2 regions of the Enterobacter sp. genome follow, and region 2 is predicted to be linked to the other one. Evidence: predicted binding sites of a transcription regulator. Region 2 holds the regulator's gene; the other holds the start of a gene.

Region 1 (7,242 bases), on a different contig from region 2:
GAGAGTAACCGTCGTATCGAGTACCGGCTGGCCGGGGCCGATGCGAATCCGTATCTGGTGGCGGCCACTATCCTGACCGGCATGCTGTACGGGCTGGAACATATCGACGAGGGGGATCTCCCTGAACCGCAGCACGACCAACCGGAACTGCCGCTGTTCCAGCAGGAGGCGATTGAGGCCTTTGCCCGCTGTCAGTATCTCACCGACAGCCTGGGCGATGCCTTTTCCGAACAGTGGGTCGCCTGCAAGCTCTCTGAACTCGACTGGTTTGAGCGCATTGTGACCCGAGAGGAGTCCCATCTGGCATAGAGCATAAAAAAAGCCCGCTCGGTGAGCGGGCCGGGTATGGAGAGAGACGATTACTTCTTACGGGCGTACTTCAGTGAATCCAGCGCAACCGCGAAGATAATGATGGCGCCCTTGATGATGTACTGCCAGTACGGGTTCACGCCGATATAGGTCAACCCGTAGTTGATGACGGTGAAAATGATCACACCGGTCACCACGCCCAGTACCGTACCCACACCGCCGCTGAAGGAGACGCCGCCCACCACGCAGGCTGCGATCGCATCCAGCTCATACATGAAGCCGAGGTTGTTGGTAGCAGAGCCGATACGGCCCGCTTCCAGCATCCCGCCGAAGGCGTAGAACACGCCGGACAGGGCATAGATGATGAGCAGGTTCAGGGCTACGTTAACGCCGGAGACTTTCGCCGCTTCCGGGTTACCGCCGATGGCGAAGATGTTTTTGCCGAAGCGCGTTTTGTTCCACAGGATCCAGACGAAGGCCACCGCAATCAGCGCATAGAAGGTGATGTACGACAGGCGGAAGCTGCCAAGCGCAATAAACCCTTGCGTAAAGGTCGAGAAGCCGCTGTCAAAGCCCGAGATTGGCGAAGCACCGACGAAGTCGTAGTACAGGGAGTTGATACCGTAAACGATGATCATCGTACCCAGGGTGGTGATAAACGGCGTCACGTTCAGGTAGGCGATGATAATTCCGTTGATCAGACCAATCACCGCACCGATGGCGCAGACAATCAGGATCACCACGAAAATCGGCATGGTGGCCATTTCCGGGAAGACCTTGTTAGCGTTTTCCATCGACTGCAGCAGGGTTGCCGCGATAACCGCCGCCAGACCCACCTGGCGACCGGCAGAAAGGTCCGTCCCCTGGGTCACGATCAGGCCCGCCACGCCCAGCGCAATGATAATACGCACGGAGGACTGGGTCAGAATGTTACTCAGGTTCAGCAGGCTTAAGAACGTAGGGTCCTGGAAAATGATGATTGCCAGCAAGACTAAAAGAACAACGTAAATACCGCCTTCTTTCAGGTAAGTGAGAAAACTTTTTTTATTTAACGCACTCATGAGGAGCCCCTGATCTTAAAGGTGCAAAGACGCAAGACGCAAAATTTCGTTTTGCGTTGTCGTTTTGGTGTCAACAATACCGGCGACGAGACCATTGCTCATAACCAGAATACGATCCGTGATCCCTAACAATTCCGGCATTTCGGAAGAAATAATAATGATCCCTTTATTCTTTTTCGCCAGCTCGGCAATCAGCTGATAAATTTCAAACTTCGCGCCGACGTCAATACCGCGGGTAGGTTCATCCAGCATCAGAATTTCTGGCTGGGTTAATAACCAACGGCCGATAATCACTTTCTGCTGGTTACCGCCTGACAGCGAACCAATTTGGGTGCGATGGCCTGGCGTTTTCACGCGCATGGAGTCAATCACCCATTGGGTATCGCTTTTCATGCGGGAGTTATCCAGCAGCCCGACTTTGTTTTTGTAATTGCGAATGTTAGAAATTAACGAGTTAAAGTTAATATCCAGATAAGCATAAATACCGGTCGAACGACGCTCTTCCGTCACCAGCGCGAAACCATTATTAATAGCTTCGTTGGCGTTGTGGTTGTTAATTTTCTTACCGTGCAGCGTAATAGTGCCTTCGGCTTTCTCACGGATACCGAACAGGGTTTCCACGATATCGGTACGTTTTGCCCCGACCAGGCCGGCAATCCCCAGGATTTCACCTTTATGCAGGTCGAAGGAGACATCGCGTATAGACGGCTGACGTAACGAGGTCAGGTTGCGCACTTCCAGAATCACTTCACCCGGCTTGTTTTCTTTGTCAGGGAAGCGCTGGTTCAGGGAACGGCCGACCATCATGGCGATGATCTTGTCCATGTCCAGCCCTTCCAGCGGCTGCGTGGCAATCCACTGACCGTCGCGCAGGATGGTGATCTCATCGCACAGCTGGAAGATCTCTTCCATTTTGTGGGAGATGTACACAATGCCGCAGCCGCGATCTTTTAGCTTACGAATAATGGTAAAAAGGTGGTTAACCTCTTTTTCCGTTAATGACGATGTCGGTTCATCCATGATAACGATTTTCGCATCATAGGAGAACGCTTTGGCGATTTCGATCATCTGCATCTGGGAGACGGATAATGTTCCCACGCGGGCACGCGGATCGATATCAATATCCAGCTCGTCGAAAATCGCCTTGGTGTCGCGATACATTTTGTCCTGATCGACAAAGACACCTTTGGTTGGATAACGTCCCAACCACATGTTATCCATAACTGAACGCTGCAGCACCAGGTTTAATTCCTGGTGAACCATCGAGATACCGTTTTCCAGTGCTTCTTTCGCTGAATGGAAATCGATCTCTTTCCCCTGAAAAAGAATGCTGCCAGAATCTTTTTGATAGATCCCAAAAAGACATTTTAATAATGTTGATTTACCCGCACCGTTCTCCCCCATTAAGGCATGAATAGAGTGAGGACGAACTTTTAAATTAACATTATCGAGTGCCTTAACACCGGGAAATGACTTGTTGATACCGCTCATTTCCAACAGGTATTCACCGGATGACTGAGTTGTTGTGCTGACCATAATTATACCTTGTTGGCCTCGCATATCGCGTTATAAAAGGGCGCAACGAATTGCGCCCAGTGGAGACAGTACCGCTAACTTATTTACCGATAAACTCAGCCAGGTTGGACTGGTCTACGCCCACGTAAGGTACGCGAACAATTTTGTTGTCAATTTTCCAGTTGGTGCCATCTGCCGCGCCTTTGCCATCGGCGAGGTTTTTCGCCAGATCGAAGGTGGCTTTCGCCTGGTTGTTGGCATCGTTCAGCACGGTACCGGCCATCGCACCGGATTTAACCAGCGCCAGCGCTTCTGGCAGTGCATCCACGCCGAATACCGGGATTGAGGATTTGTTGTGTGCTTTCAGCGCTTCTACCGCACCCATTGCCATCGCATCGTTGTTGGCGATAACGACTTCGATTTTGTTGGCATTAGGGCCGGAAAGCCACGCGTCCATCTTATCTTTCGCCTGAGCGGTATCCCACATCGCGGTATCTAACGCCAGCTGCTGGGTTTTCAGGCCTTTGTCGTTCAGCTCTTTGATAACGTAGGTAGTACGCGCTTCAGCATCCGGGTGGCCTGGCTCGCCTTTCAGCAGCACGAACTGAATCTGACCGTCTTTATTCAGGTCCCAGTTCGGGTTCGCCGCCCAGTGTTTCGCGATCAAATCGCCCTGAATAATACCGGACTCTTTGGAGTCAGTACCGACGTAATACGCTTTGTCGTAGCTATCCAGCGCCTTACGGGAAGGTTCTTTGTTGAAGAAGACGATCGGCACGTTCTGACCGCGCGCTTTTTCAATGACCGTGCCTGCTGCAGCCGGGTCAACCAGGTTGATGGCTAGGGCTTTCACGCCTTTCGCCAGCAGAACGTCGATCTGGTCGTTCTGTTTGGACTGGTCATTCTGGGAGTCGTTCATCAGAAGCTGAACGTCTGGCGCTGCTTTCGCATCTTTCTCAATCGCTTTACGCACAACAGACATGAAGTTGTCGTCGTATTTATAGATGGTCACACCAATACGGGTATCCGCAGCGTGCGCTGCTGCACCAAAAAGCATGCTTGCCATTACAGCAGACAGGGTCAACACCTTCTTATTCATGGTATCTCCGGTTTTTTTATGCAGGGTAGTTCTTGTGAATAACGATCGGCGGGCAGGTGTTAATAAAACGTTACTGACAGCCGAAGTTCACTTATAAAATTTCTCTCTTCCGTGTTCGGTAACGCTCCAGAAATGCGTTTTATTCGTTGTTTGCGGCACATTGGCTATAGTGAAAGTGAATAATCACTGTTACATAGCGTTTCAGCCCCTAAAACGCTGACATCATAGTCAGCGCCTTGTTAAGATACTGTGAATTTACTCACAGATTGAAAACGGTTACATCACCTGATCTAATCAGTTAGTGATCGGAACCACAATTTGCCGAGCAGCGACGGAGTGGCGACGTACTAAAGTCGGCATGAAACAGTGCGTTGCGCCCGGATCCAGCAGCCCTGCCGCTCCCTGTAACGCCAGCTCAGTCGCCAGTTTCGCCATAGAGGCAATGGGGTAGCGCACCGTTGTCAGCTGCGGGTCGGTGTAACGGGCAATCGGGATATCATCAAAACCAATGAGTGATAAATGCTGTGGCACCGCAATGCCGTTATCCTTCAGTGCCGTCAGGGCGCCAGCCGCCATGCTGTCGTTATAGGCAAACACCGCAGACAGCTGCAGATTGCGGCCCAGCAGCTCCACCATCGCCGCTTCACCGCCCTGCATGTCCGGCGTGCCGGTCCCCACCCAGCTTTCGGATGGCGTAATGCCGTGCTCTTTCAGGGCATTTTGCCAGCCTTCGTGCCGCAGTTCGTCATCTTCAATCTGATGGCTGGAGGCCAGATAACCGATCCGCTGATGCCCGTTGTTGATGAGCATTTTCGTGGCCATCATGGCGCCGCTGACGTTATCGAGCCCGACGCAGCGGTGAGCATAGCCGGGGACAATGCGGTTGATCAGCACCATGCCCGGGATCTGCTCCATCAATCCGGTTAGCTCTTCATCGCTCAAGGCTTTTGAATGGACAATCAGGGCGTTACAGCGCTGGCGGATCAGCACTTCAATGGCATGACGCTCTTTTTCCGCTTCATGATAGCTATTACCGATCAGGACATATTTCTGATGCTGCTGTGCCACCATGTCGACCGCTTTCACCAGCGCGCCGAAAAAGGCATCCGAGACATCCATCACCACCACGCCGATGGTGTCGCTGACCTGCGTCGCAAGCGCCTGGGCATTGGCATTTGGCCGGTACCCGAGCTGGGTCACGGCTTTCATTACGGTTTCTCGGGTTTCAGGGCTGACCAGCGCGCTATTGTTCAGCACGCGTGAGACGGTAGCCACAGAAACGCCCGCCTGACGGGCGACGTCACGAATGGTGATCATATTCACCATCCTTCAAAGGATTGCAGCAACTCACAGACACCCCCTGTGTTTAGCAAGGTGGCTATTTTGGCAGCGAGAGAAAGGGGACTACGTGAAGAAGCTCACACTCATGAAAACGCTTACATCCGTTTTGTTAATGATTGTGATCCAGATCGTTATCTGGATGTGTTTTTCAATGATACCCCTGAAGCATATGCGGTTAACTGACGCCACACCCACTCCAGCGGTCCCTGGCGGAAATAGCGTAGCCAGAGAACAGAAAACGCCAGGTTTACCACCCAGACCGGAATAACAAACGCCAGCAGCGTAAGGCGGTCGAATTTCATAAACAGGCCAAAACGATAGAAAAGCGTGGTGCATATGAGCGTTTGCAGGAGGTAATTGCTCAACGCCATTCGGCCCACGCAGGCGATAGCGCTGACAATCCACAGGCGGGAAAGCGTTGGCCAGAAGCCATAGATCAGCGCCGCGTAGCCGATGGTCTGGAACGGCGCGCTCAGTTCACGCGGCACCTGGAGCAGGAACGCGCACCAGCGGTAATCCCAGTGGATATGCCACTGCACAATCACCGCCGGGAGGTTAATCAGCACGCCAAGCAGCACCAGACCGGCGCCGGTACGACGATAGTGACGCAGGCTGAATTCTCCTTTCAGCCACCCGGTGCGCATCAATGACGCGCCCATCAGCATCATGCCCGCCAGCTGCCAGCCGTATTGCGCGCCCAGCGCAAGGAGGTTGTCCCCCAGCATATCCGCGCGGTTGCTTATCGCTTCCGTACCACCTTTCAGCTTCCAGAACTGTTCGTACTGCAGGTTAGCGGCATCCGGGATCCATGAACGGTTTGTCGCCTCGCCGGAGATCATCCCCAGCAATAGCAGGACGCCAAGCCCCATCACATACAGCATCACGCCGGTGTTAAACAGGCTTTTTACGCTGTGCGCATCGCGAATGAGGCGCCAGCAGATGAGCCCGACTAACCCATACGCGAGAAGAATATCGCCGTCCCAGAAGAACAGGCCGTGGATAAAGCCGAGGAGAACCAGCAGCGTCAGGCGCGACTGGATCCAGCGCGTACCGCGTTTGAGGAGAAGCTGCAGGCCTGCGCCAAACAGCAGGGCAAAGAGCGTGAGGAATTTGACCTGCGCAAAGAGATCGAGGATCGCCCACGTCCAGGCATCACTGCGCGTGATGTCGCCATACCACGCAGGATTGAGATAAGCCGCCTTCGGCAAACCGAAGGCGGCGATATTAAGCAGCAGGATACCGAGAATGGCGACGCCGCGAACAAAATCGAGCGTGACGTTTCGCTCCATGGTCCCTGCCCTGTAAGACTTAGTTGTGATGACGTACGGCGCGCAGGAACTCCTGGCGGGTATTCTGGCTTGACTTAAACAGGCCGCCCAGCGAGGTGGTGGTCGTTGCACTGGTCGCATCACGCACGCCGCGCGCCTTCACGCAGTAGTGAACCGCGTCGATAGAGACGGCCACGTTATTGGTGCCCAGCAGCGTTTGCAGCGCAGTCAGGATCTGCTGCGTCAGACGCTCCTGCACCTGCGGACGCTGGGCAAAGAACTGCACGATGCGGTTGATCTTCGACAGGCCAATCACCGTATCTTTGGGGATATACGCCACGGTCGCTTTACCGTCGATGGTCACGAAATGGTGTTCGCAGGTGCTGGTCAGCGTGATATCGCGGACCGTTACCATCTCATCCACTTTCATCTTGTTTTCAATGACGGTGATTTTCGGGAAGTTGGCGTAATCCAGGCCGGAGAAAATTTCGTCGACGTACATTTTCGCGATGCGGTGCGGCGTCTCCATCAGACTGTCGTCACTCAGATCGAGATTCAGCAGCTCCATGATATCGGTCATATGACCGGCAATCAGACGCTTGCGGGTTTCATTGTCCATATCCTGAACGGGCGGACGCAGTGGCGTTTC
Region 2 (7,242 bases):
AAAACACCGGCTCAGACGAAACAGACCGCTTCCAGCAAAACAAAAACAAAACCTTCCCGCACTGCCCACTCTGCCAAAAGTAAAGCTTCGCAAACCGCCTCTAACCTCGTTACTGAAAAATGCATCACGCGTAAAGGCCATAAGGCGAAATGCACGAAGATCACGAAAATTGCTGAAGTGCATAAAGTGCGCGTACAGAAAGCGCAAAAAACCGCAATGAATAAGCTGATGGGGCAGATTGGCAAACCTTATCACTGGGGTGGGACTTCGCCGCGTACCGGTTTTGACTGCAGCGGCCTCGTCTATTACGCCTATAAAGATCTGGTCAAGTTCCGCATTCCTCGTACCGCCAATGAGATGTACCACCTCCGCGATGCCTCACCGGTTGACCGCGGTGAGCTGGAAAATGGCGATCTGGTGTTCTTCCGCACCCAGGGTCGCGGCACGGCTGACCACGTCGGCGTCTATGTCGGCAACGGGAAATTCATCCAGTCTCCACGTAGCGGTCAGGATATTCAGATCACCTCTCTCAGTGAAGACTACTGGGTACGCCACTACGTCGGCGCGCGTCGCGTGATGACGCCGAAAACCATTCGCTAACCCCTGCCCTGCCACACCCGTGGCAGGGTAAGTTCCTCTTTTGCATACCCTTTCAATTTGCTATCCTGTCCTTGTTGTCTGTGTGGTTATTGGCAACGCAAAATACAATAAGGAGAGAAGCAATGTCGTTCGAATTACCTGCACTACCGTATGCAAAAGACGCCCTGGCCCCGCACATTTCTGCGGAAACCCTGGAATATCACTACGGCAAACATCACCAGACTTACGTCACCAACCTGAACAACCTGATCAAGGGCACCGATTTTGAAGGCAAAACGCTGGAAGAGATCGTCCGCAGCTCTGAGGGTGGCGTATTCAACAACGCAGCTCAGGTGTGGAACCACACCTTCTACTGGCACTGCCTGGCGCCGAATGCCGGCGGTGAACCTGTCGGTGAACTGGCTACCGCTATCAACGCCGCATTTAGCAGCTTCGCGGACTTCAAGGCGAAATTCACCGATGCCGCCATCAAGAACTTCGGTTCAGGCTGGACGTGGCTGGTTAAAGAGGCGGATGGCAAACTGGCTATCGTATCCACTTCTAACGCGGGCACCCCGCTGACCACCAGCGCGAAGCCGCTGATGACCGTGGACGTATGGGAACACGCTTACTACATCGATTACCGTAACGCGCGCCCGAACTACCTGGAACACTTCTGGGCATTGGTTAACTGGGACTTTGTGGCGAAGAACTTCGCCGCGTAAAAGACACGCAGAAGGGTTCGCCCTTCTGCGTTTTTGGTTTATTCCGCAGCGCAGGCTGCTTCTGGCTGTTTACGCCCCGACATCATCACCAACAGCAGGCCGAGCGCGGCAATGATTGCCCCCATCACCGGCACAAAGCTGTATCCCAGACCACCTGAAATCACGACCCCACCGGCCGCCGCACCGAGCGCATTGCCCAGGTTAAAGGCACCGATATTGACCGAGGATGAGAGGCCCGGCGCTTCATGCGCAACACGCATCACGCGCATCTGCAGCGGTGGCACCACGGCGAACGTTGCTGCACCCCAGACGACCATCGCCACCGCGGCGCCAAACTCGTTTCGCGCCAGCCACGGAATGGCAATCATGATGACAATCAGCAGAGTTAAGAAGCCCTTCAGCGTCCCGCTCACGGAACGGTCGGCAAATTTCCCACCGAGATAGTTACCGATCGAGAAGCCCACGCCAATCAGCACCAGCATCGCGGTCACAAAGAGAGGCGTTGCGTGGGTAATGTCATGCAGTACCGGTGAAATATAGGTATAGAGGGTAAACATCGCCCCTGCCCCGAGAACGGTGGTAAGCAGCGCGGAAAGCACCTGCGGGCGCATCAGCACCGCCAGCTCCTTACGCACTTCCGGACGTTCTCCGGCGCTGCCTTTCGGCAGGGAGAAGAACAATGCCACCATCGCGACCACGCCCAGCCCGGCCGTCGCCAGGAAAGACATACGCCAGCCGATCGCTTCTCCCAGCCAGGTTGCCGCAGGAACACCGCCGATGTTAGCGATGGTCAGCCCCATAAACATGGTGGCCACGGCGCTCGCCTGCTTGTGTTTTGGCACCACGCTTGCCGCCACGACCGACCCCAGCCCAAAGAACGCGCCGTGGTTGAGGCTTGTCAGAATACGTGACAGCATCAGCGTGGTGTAGTCCGGCGAAATGGCCGAAAGCACGTTGCCGAGGGTGAAAATCGCCATCAGGAAAATCAGCGCATTGCGGCGCGCGCGATGAGAAAGCAGAAGCGTCATCAGCGGCGCTCCCACCATCACGCCGATAGCGTAGGCGCTGATCAACATGCCTGCCGCAGGGATCGAGACGTCCACGCCGCGGGCGATGACGGGCAGTAACCCCATCGGGGAGAATTCAGTGGTGCCAATCCCAAAAGCGCCAATCGCCAGGGCCAGCAGGGGAAAATTGATTTTCATGCGTCAACTCCGGATGCCGTGTCATGTGGTGACACAGAACAAAGAAGCGGAAAGCATGACATCAATCACAAAAAATGAGAAGTTAACAAAATGGCAAAAGATTTTTGCCAGAGAAGTAACAATCCGGGGAGTCGGGAGGGAGTAGGCTCTCCCTCCGCGTAAATCAGTGCAGCGCAGCCGTCAGACCGGCCGCAACAATCAGAGCCAGCACAACAACGGTGGTGAACAGCGAAAACTTAAGATCGGTACTCATCAATTTTTCTCCTTTTAATCCCCACACGAAAAGTGAGCTTGCTCATTTTTGCACAGATTACGTCAAAAATCTTCCTGGATTTATACTGATAACCACTTTACCTCTTCCCCTTTTCATCAAGATAGGACAAAATTCCACGCTAAATTTATTAGCGTACCGGCCATTGACCCCCTCCTGACGTCCCGTGTCGTTTTCCCGGCGTGCCGCAATTCAAGATTGCGTGATAAGGGTGAGAGAAGGCAAACGTTTACCTTCAAGTTTTTCAGGAGCTTAGGATATGGTCTGGAGTGACATTTAATGGCAACAATTAAAGACGTAGCAAAACGCGCAAACGTTTCCACTACAACCGTATCACATGTAATTAACAAAACCCGCTTTGTGGCGGAAGAGACGCGCAACGCCGTCTGGGCAGCGATCAAGGAGCTGCACTATTCGCCAAGTGCGGTCGCGCGTAGCCTCAAGGTTAATCACACCAAGTCCATTGGATTGCTGGCGACCAGTAGTGAAGCGGCCTATTTTGCCGAGATCATTGAAGCGGTTGAAAAAAACTGCTTCCAGAAAGGCTATACCCTGATTCTGGGCAACGCGTGGAACAGCATTGAAAAACAGCGCGCCTACCTGTCGATGATGGCGCAGAAGCGCGTTGACGGCCTGCTGGTAATGTGTTCCGAGTATCCGGAATCCGTGCTGTCGATGCTCGAAGAGTATCGCCATATCCCCATGGTCGTTATGGACTGGGGCGAAGCGCGTGCGGATTTCACCGACTCCGTTATCGACAATGCCTTTGAAGGCGGTTACATGGCCGGACGTTACCTGATCGAACGCGGTCACCGCGAGATTGGCGTGATCCCGGGTCCGCTGGAGCGCAACACCGGCGCGGGCCGTCTGGCCGGTTTTATGAAAGCGATGGAAGAAGCGCTGATCACCGTGCCGGAAAACTGGATCGTGCAGGGCGACTTTGAGCCGGAATCAGGCTACCGCGCGATGCAGCAGATCGTTTCCCAGCCGCACCGTCCGACCGCCGTTTTCTGCGGGGGTGACATCATGGCCATGGGCGCGCTCTGCGCCGCCGATGAACTGGGTCTGCGCGTACCGCAGGATATTTCCGTGATCGGGTATGACAACGTGCGTAACGCGCGCTTCTTCACCCCAGCGCTGACCACCATTCACCAGCCGAAAGATTCGCTGGGCGAAACGGCCTTCAATATGCTGCTCGACAGGATCGTCAACAAGCGCGAAGAGTCGCAGTCCATTGAAGTTCACCCGCGCCTGATTGAACGCCGTTCCGTAGCGGACGGTCCGTTCCGCGACTACCGTCGTTAATCCCTTTACGGGGCCAGCTACGCTGGCTCCCGTAACCATTCCCGGTTCAGCGTTTCGCTGTCCCCCAGATAATCCAGCAGCCAGGCCATGGCGGGCGAGACATCATTTTGTTGCCAGGTCAGGCAGCAGGCCGCGTCCGGGAACGGATTTTCCAGCGTCAGTTCAACCCATTCGCCGGTATCGATGCGCGGACGCGCAAAATGAACGGGCACCATCGCGACGCACAGTCCGGCACTGAGGCACGTCGCCGACGATTCCCAGTCCGGAGCCACCACCCGCCGCTGGTTGTCCAGAAGCCAGGTGATACGCTTGGGCAATGAACGGGACGTATCCTCCAGCACCAGCGAGGGCCAGTTGCGCAGAGTATCGTCGCTAAGCGGCCCGTCCATCGCTGCCAGAGGATGATCGCTGGCCACCACGCATTTCCAGCTCAGCATCCCCATGTCGCGAAAGGCGTAACGTCCCCCGACCGGGATCGCCTGCGTCGCGCCAATCGCCATCTCCGCCCTGCCGTCCGCCAGCGCATCCCACACCCCGTTGAACACCTCCTGCGAGACCCGCAGCTCAACGTCAGAGAAATGACGATAGAAATCGACAATCATCTGTCGGGTGCGTTCCGGCTTCACGATGTTATCCACCGCGATGGAAAGATGTCCCCGCCAGCCGTTGGCGATCTGCTGGCACTGTTCGCGGGTGATCTGCATTTTTTTGATAACAGAACGCCCTTCCTTCAAAAACCACGCCCCGGCGGGCGTCAATTCCACGTCACGATGCCGCCGCTCAAACAGCGGAACCGCCAGCCACTCCTCCAGTTGACGCACCGTGTAGCTGATGGCTGAAGGGACGCGGTGCAGCTCCTGCGCCGCACCGCTGAAGCTGCCGTTACGCGCGACAGCATCGACCACTTCAAGAGAATAATCTGACCACATTTTCTGCCTGCAAAAAATTTGAATGCACCCGCCAAATATTAGCGTTTCACAAGCGGCTTTGCACTCCCTACACTCAGCGCCAATGTATACCTGCCTCCTCAGGAGAATAAAATAATGCAACCCAGGAACGGTTTTTTAGTCTGGCTCGGCGGCTTAAGCGTGCTGGGCTTTTTGGCCACCGATATGTACCTGCCGGCTTTTGCCGCGATGCAGGAAGATTTGCAAACCCCCGCTGCCGCCATCAGTGCCAGCCTGAGTTTGTTCCTCGCCGGTTTTGCTTTTGCACAGCTGCTCTGGGGACCGCTCTCGGATCGCTTTGGTCGTAAACCGGTACTGCTGCTGGGTCTGGCCATTTTTGCCGTGGGCTGCCTGGGGATGTTATGGGTACGCGACGCCACCTGGCTGCTGGTGCTGCGTTTTATTCAGGCTGTAGGCGTCTGTGCCGCGGCCGTGACCTGGCAGGCGCTGGTGACCGACTACTACCCGGCTAACCGCACAAATCGTATTTTCGCCACCATTATGCCGCTGGTGGGCCTCTCCCCTGCCCTGGCTCCGCTGCTGGGCAGCTGGATCCTCGCGCATTTCGACTGGCAGGCCATCTTCGCCACGCTGTTTGCCATTACCCTGGTACTGATGCTGCCGGCTCTCGCCCTCAAGCCCGCGCATAAAAAAGAGGCGCATGCCGACGCGAAGCCGATTACCTTCACCTCGCTGTTGAGCGCCAAAGCGTATCGCGGGAATGTCCTGATCTATGCCGCCTGCTCGGCAAGCTTCTTCGCATGGCTCACCGGCTCGCCGTTCATTCTGCACGATATGGGTTACAGTCCGGCAGCCATCGGCCTGAGCTATGTTCCGCAGACAATCGCGTTCCTTGTGGGCGGGTACGGCTGTCGCGCGGCGCTGCAAAGATGGGAGGGCCAGCAGATGCTGCCGTGGCTGCTGGTGCTGTATGCGCTGAGCGTCATCGGGACATGGGCCGTTGGCTTTATTCCGGGTGCCGGTCTGGCCGAAATTTTGATCCCGTTCTGCGTAATGGCCATTGCGAACGGGGCGATTTACCCTATCGTTGTGGCGCAGGCCCTGCGACCGTTCCCGCAGGCAACAGGCCGCGCCGCCGCGCTGCAGAACACCCTGCAGCTGGGTTTGTGCTTCCTGGCAAGCCTGGTGGTCTCGGCGCTGATTGCTACGCCGCTTTTGACCACCACCAGCGTGATGCTGTTCACCGTAGCGCTGGCGGTATTGGGCTATCGCATGCAGGCCTCCGCACAGCGTGAGCAGGATAACGGTGCTCAGGTGGAAACCTCGCATGCCTGATTGCGCCAGAAATCATGTTATATTTCAGTGATTAGGTTGCTAACAATTTTCTATTGAATCACCAAATTTTGAAGCCTATACTAAATTTGGTTCGATTAAATACGATAAATATTAAGTGTTAACGGGAGCCGGAGTGCTCCCGTTTTACCATGGAAGGCATTTCGGCAAGGGTTATCTCCCTTCCTCTGTTCTACGTCGGATACTAGCCTCGCGGTATTTACCGTGAGATTTCTCACAAACCAAAAAAAGCGTCTACGCTGTTTTAAGGTTCTGATCACAGTAGGGTGATGGAGAAGCTATGAGTTCATCGTGTATAGAAGAAGTCAGCGTTCCGGACGATAACTGGTCCCGGATCGTCAGTGAACTGTTAGGTCGAGCAGGCATCACTACCAATGGATCATCGCCATCCGATCCTCAGGTTAAACATCCCGACTTTTTTAAACGCGTGTTGCGGGAAGGGTCGTTAGGCCTGGGAGAAAGCTACATGGACGGCTGGTGGGAGTGTGAACGTCTGGATACCTTTTTCGCCAGCGTGTTGCGTGCCGGTCTTGAAAATCAACTCCCTCGCAACCTGAAAGACACCCTGCGCGTCGCCTCTGCCCGACTTTTCAATCTCCAGAGTAAAAAACGCGCATGGATCGTTGGCAAAGAACATTACGATCTTGGCAACGATTTGTTCAGCCGTATGCTGGACCCTTTCATGCAATACTCCTGCGCCTACTGGAAAGAGGCCTCTACGCTTGAAGAGGCTCAGCAGGCGAAGCTGCGTCTGATTAGCGAGAAGCTGCAGCTACAGCCCGGCATGCGCGTGCTGGATATCGGCTGCGGCTGGGGTGGGCTGGCATATTTTATGGCGAAGCATTATGCCGTCAGCGTGGTCGGCGTGACGATCTCAGCGGAACAGCAAAAAATGG

What was found. The regulator PurR, encoded in region 2, represses purine synthesis genes. The targets are predictions, from matches to a motif close to CANGCAAACGTTTGCNTG.
Region 1: galS (HTH-type transcriptional regulator GalS) is a predicted target of PurR. The motif match lies at 5,410-5,427, and genes of this name have one in related genera.

Annotation. Positions count from the first base shown of each region.
Region 1 is NZ_CDRQYH010000063.1:105-7,346, reverse strand. Features, by position in the region: gene ACWYRJ_RS16515 (glutamine synthetase family protein) at 1-309, shown strand, start outside; gene mglC (galactose/methyl galactoside ABC transporter permease MglC) at 360-1,370, opposite strand; gene mglA (galactose/methyl galactoside ABC transporter ATP-binding protein MglA) at 1,386-2,906, opposite strand; gene mglB (galactose/glucose ABC transporter substrate-binding protein MglB) at 2,986-3,984, opposite strand; gene galS (HTH-type transcriptional regulator GalS) at 4,279-5,301, opposite strand; gene yeiB (DUF418 domain-containing protein YeiB) at 5,457-6,614, opposite strand; gene folE (GTP cyclohydrolase I FolE) at 6,634-7,242, opposite strand, start outside.
Region 2 is NZ_CDRQYH010000023.1:16,820-24,061, reverse strand. Features, by position in the region: gene ACWYRJ_RS09515 (C40 family peptidase) at 1-600, shown strand, start outside; gene sodB (superoxide dismutase [Fe]) at 723-1,304, shown strand; gene ACWYRJ_RS09505 (MFS transporter) at 1,343-2,509, opposite strand; gene cydH (cytochrome bd-I oxidase subunit CydH) at 2,673-2,762, opposite strand; gene purR (HTH-type transcriptional repressor PurR) at 3,060-4,085, shown strand; gene punR (DNA-binding transcriptional activator PunR) at 4,103-5,014, opposite strand; gene punC (purine nucleoside transporter PunC) at 5,129-6,328, shown strand; gene cfa (cyclopropane fatty acyl phospholipid synthase) at 6,627-7,242, shown strand, end outside.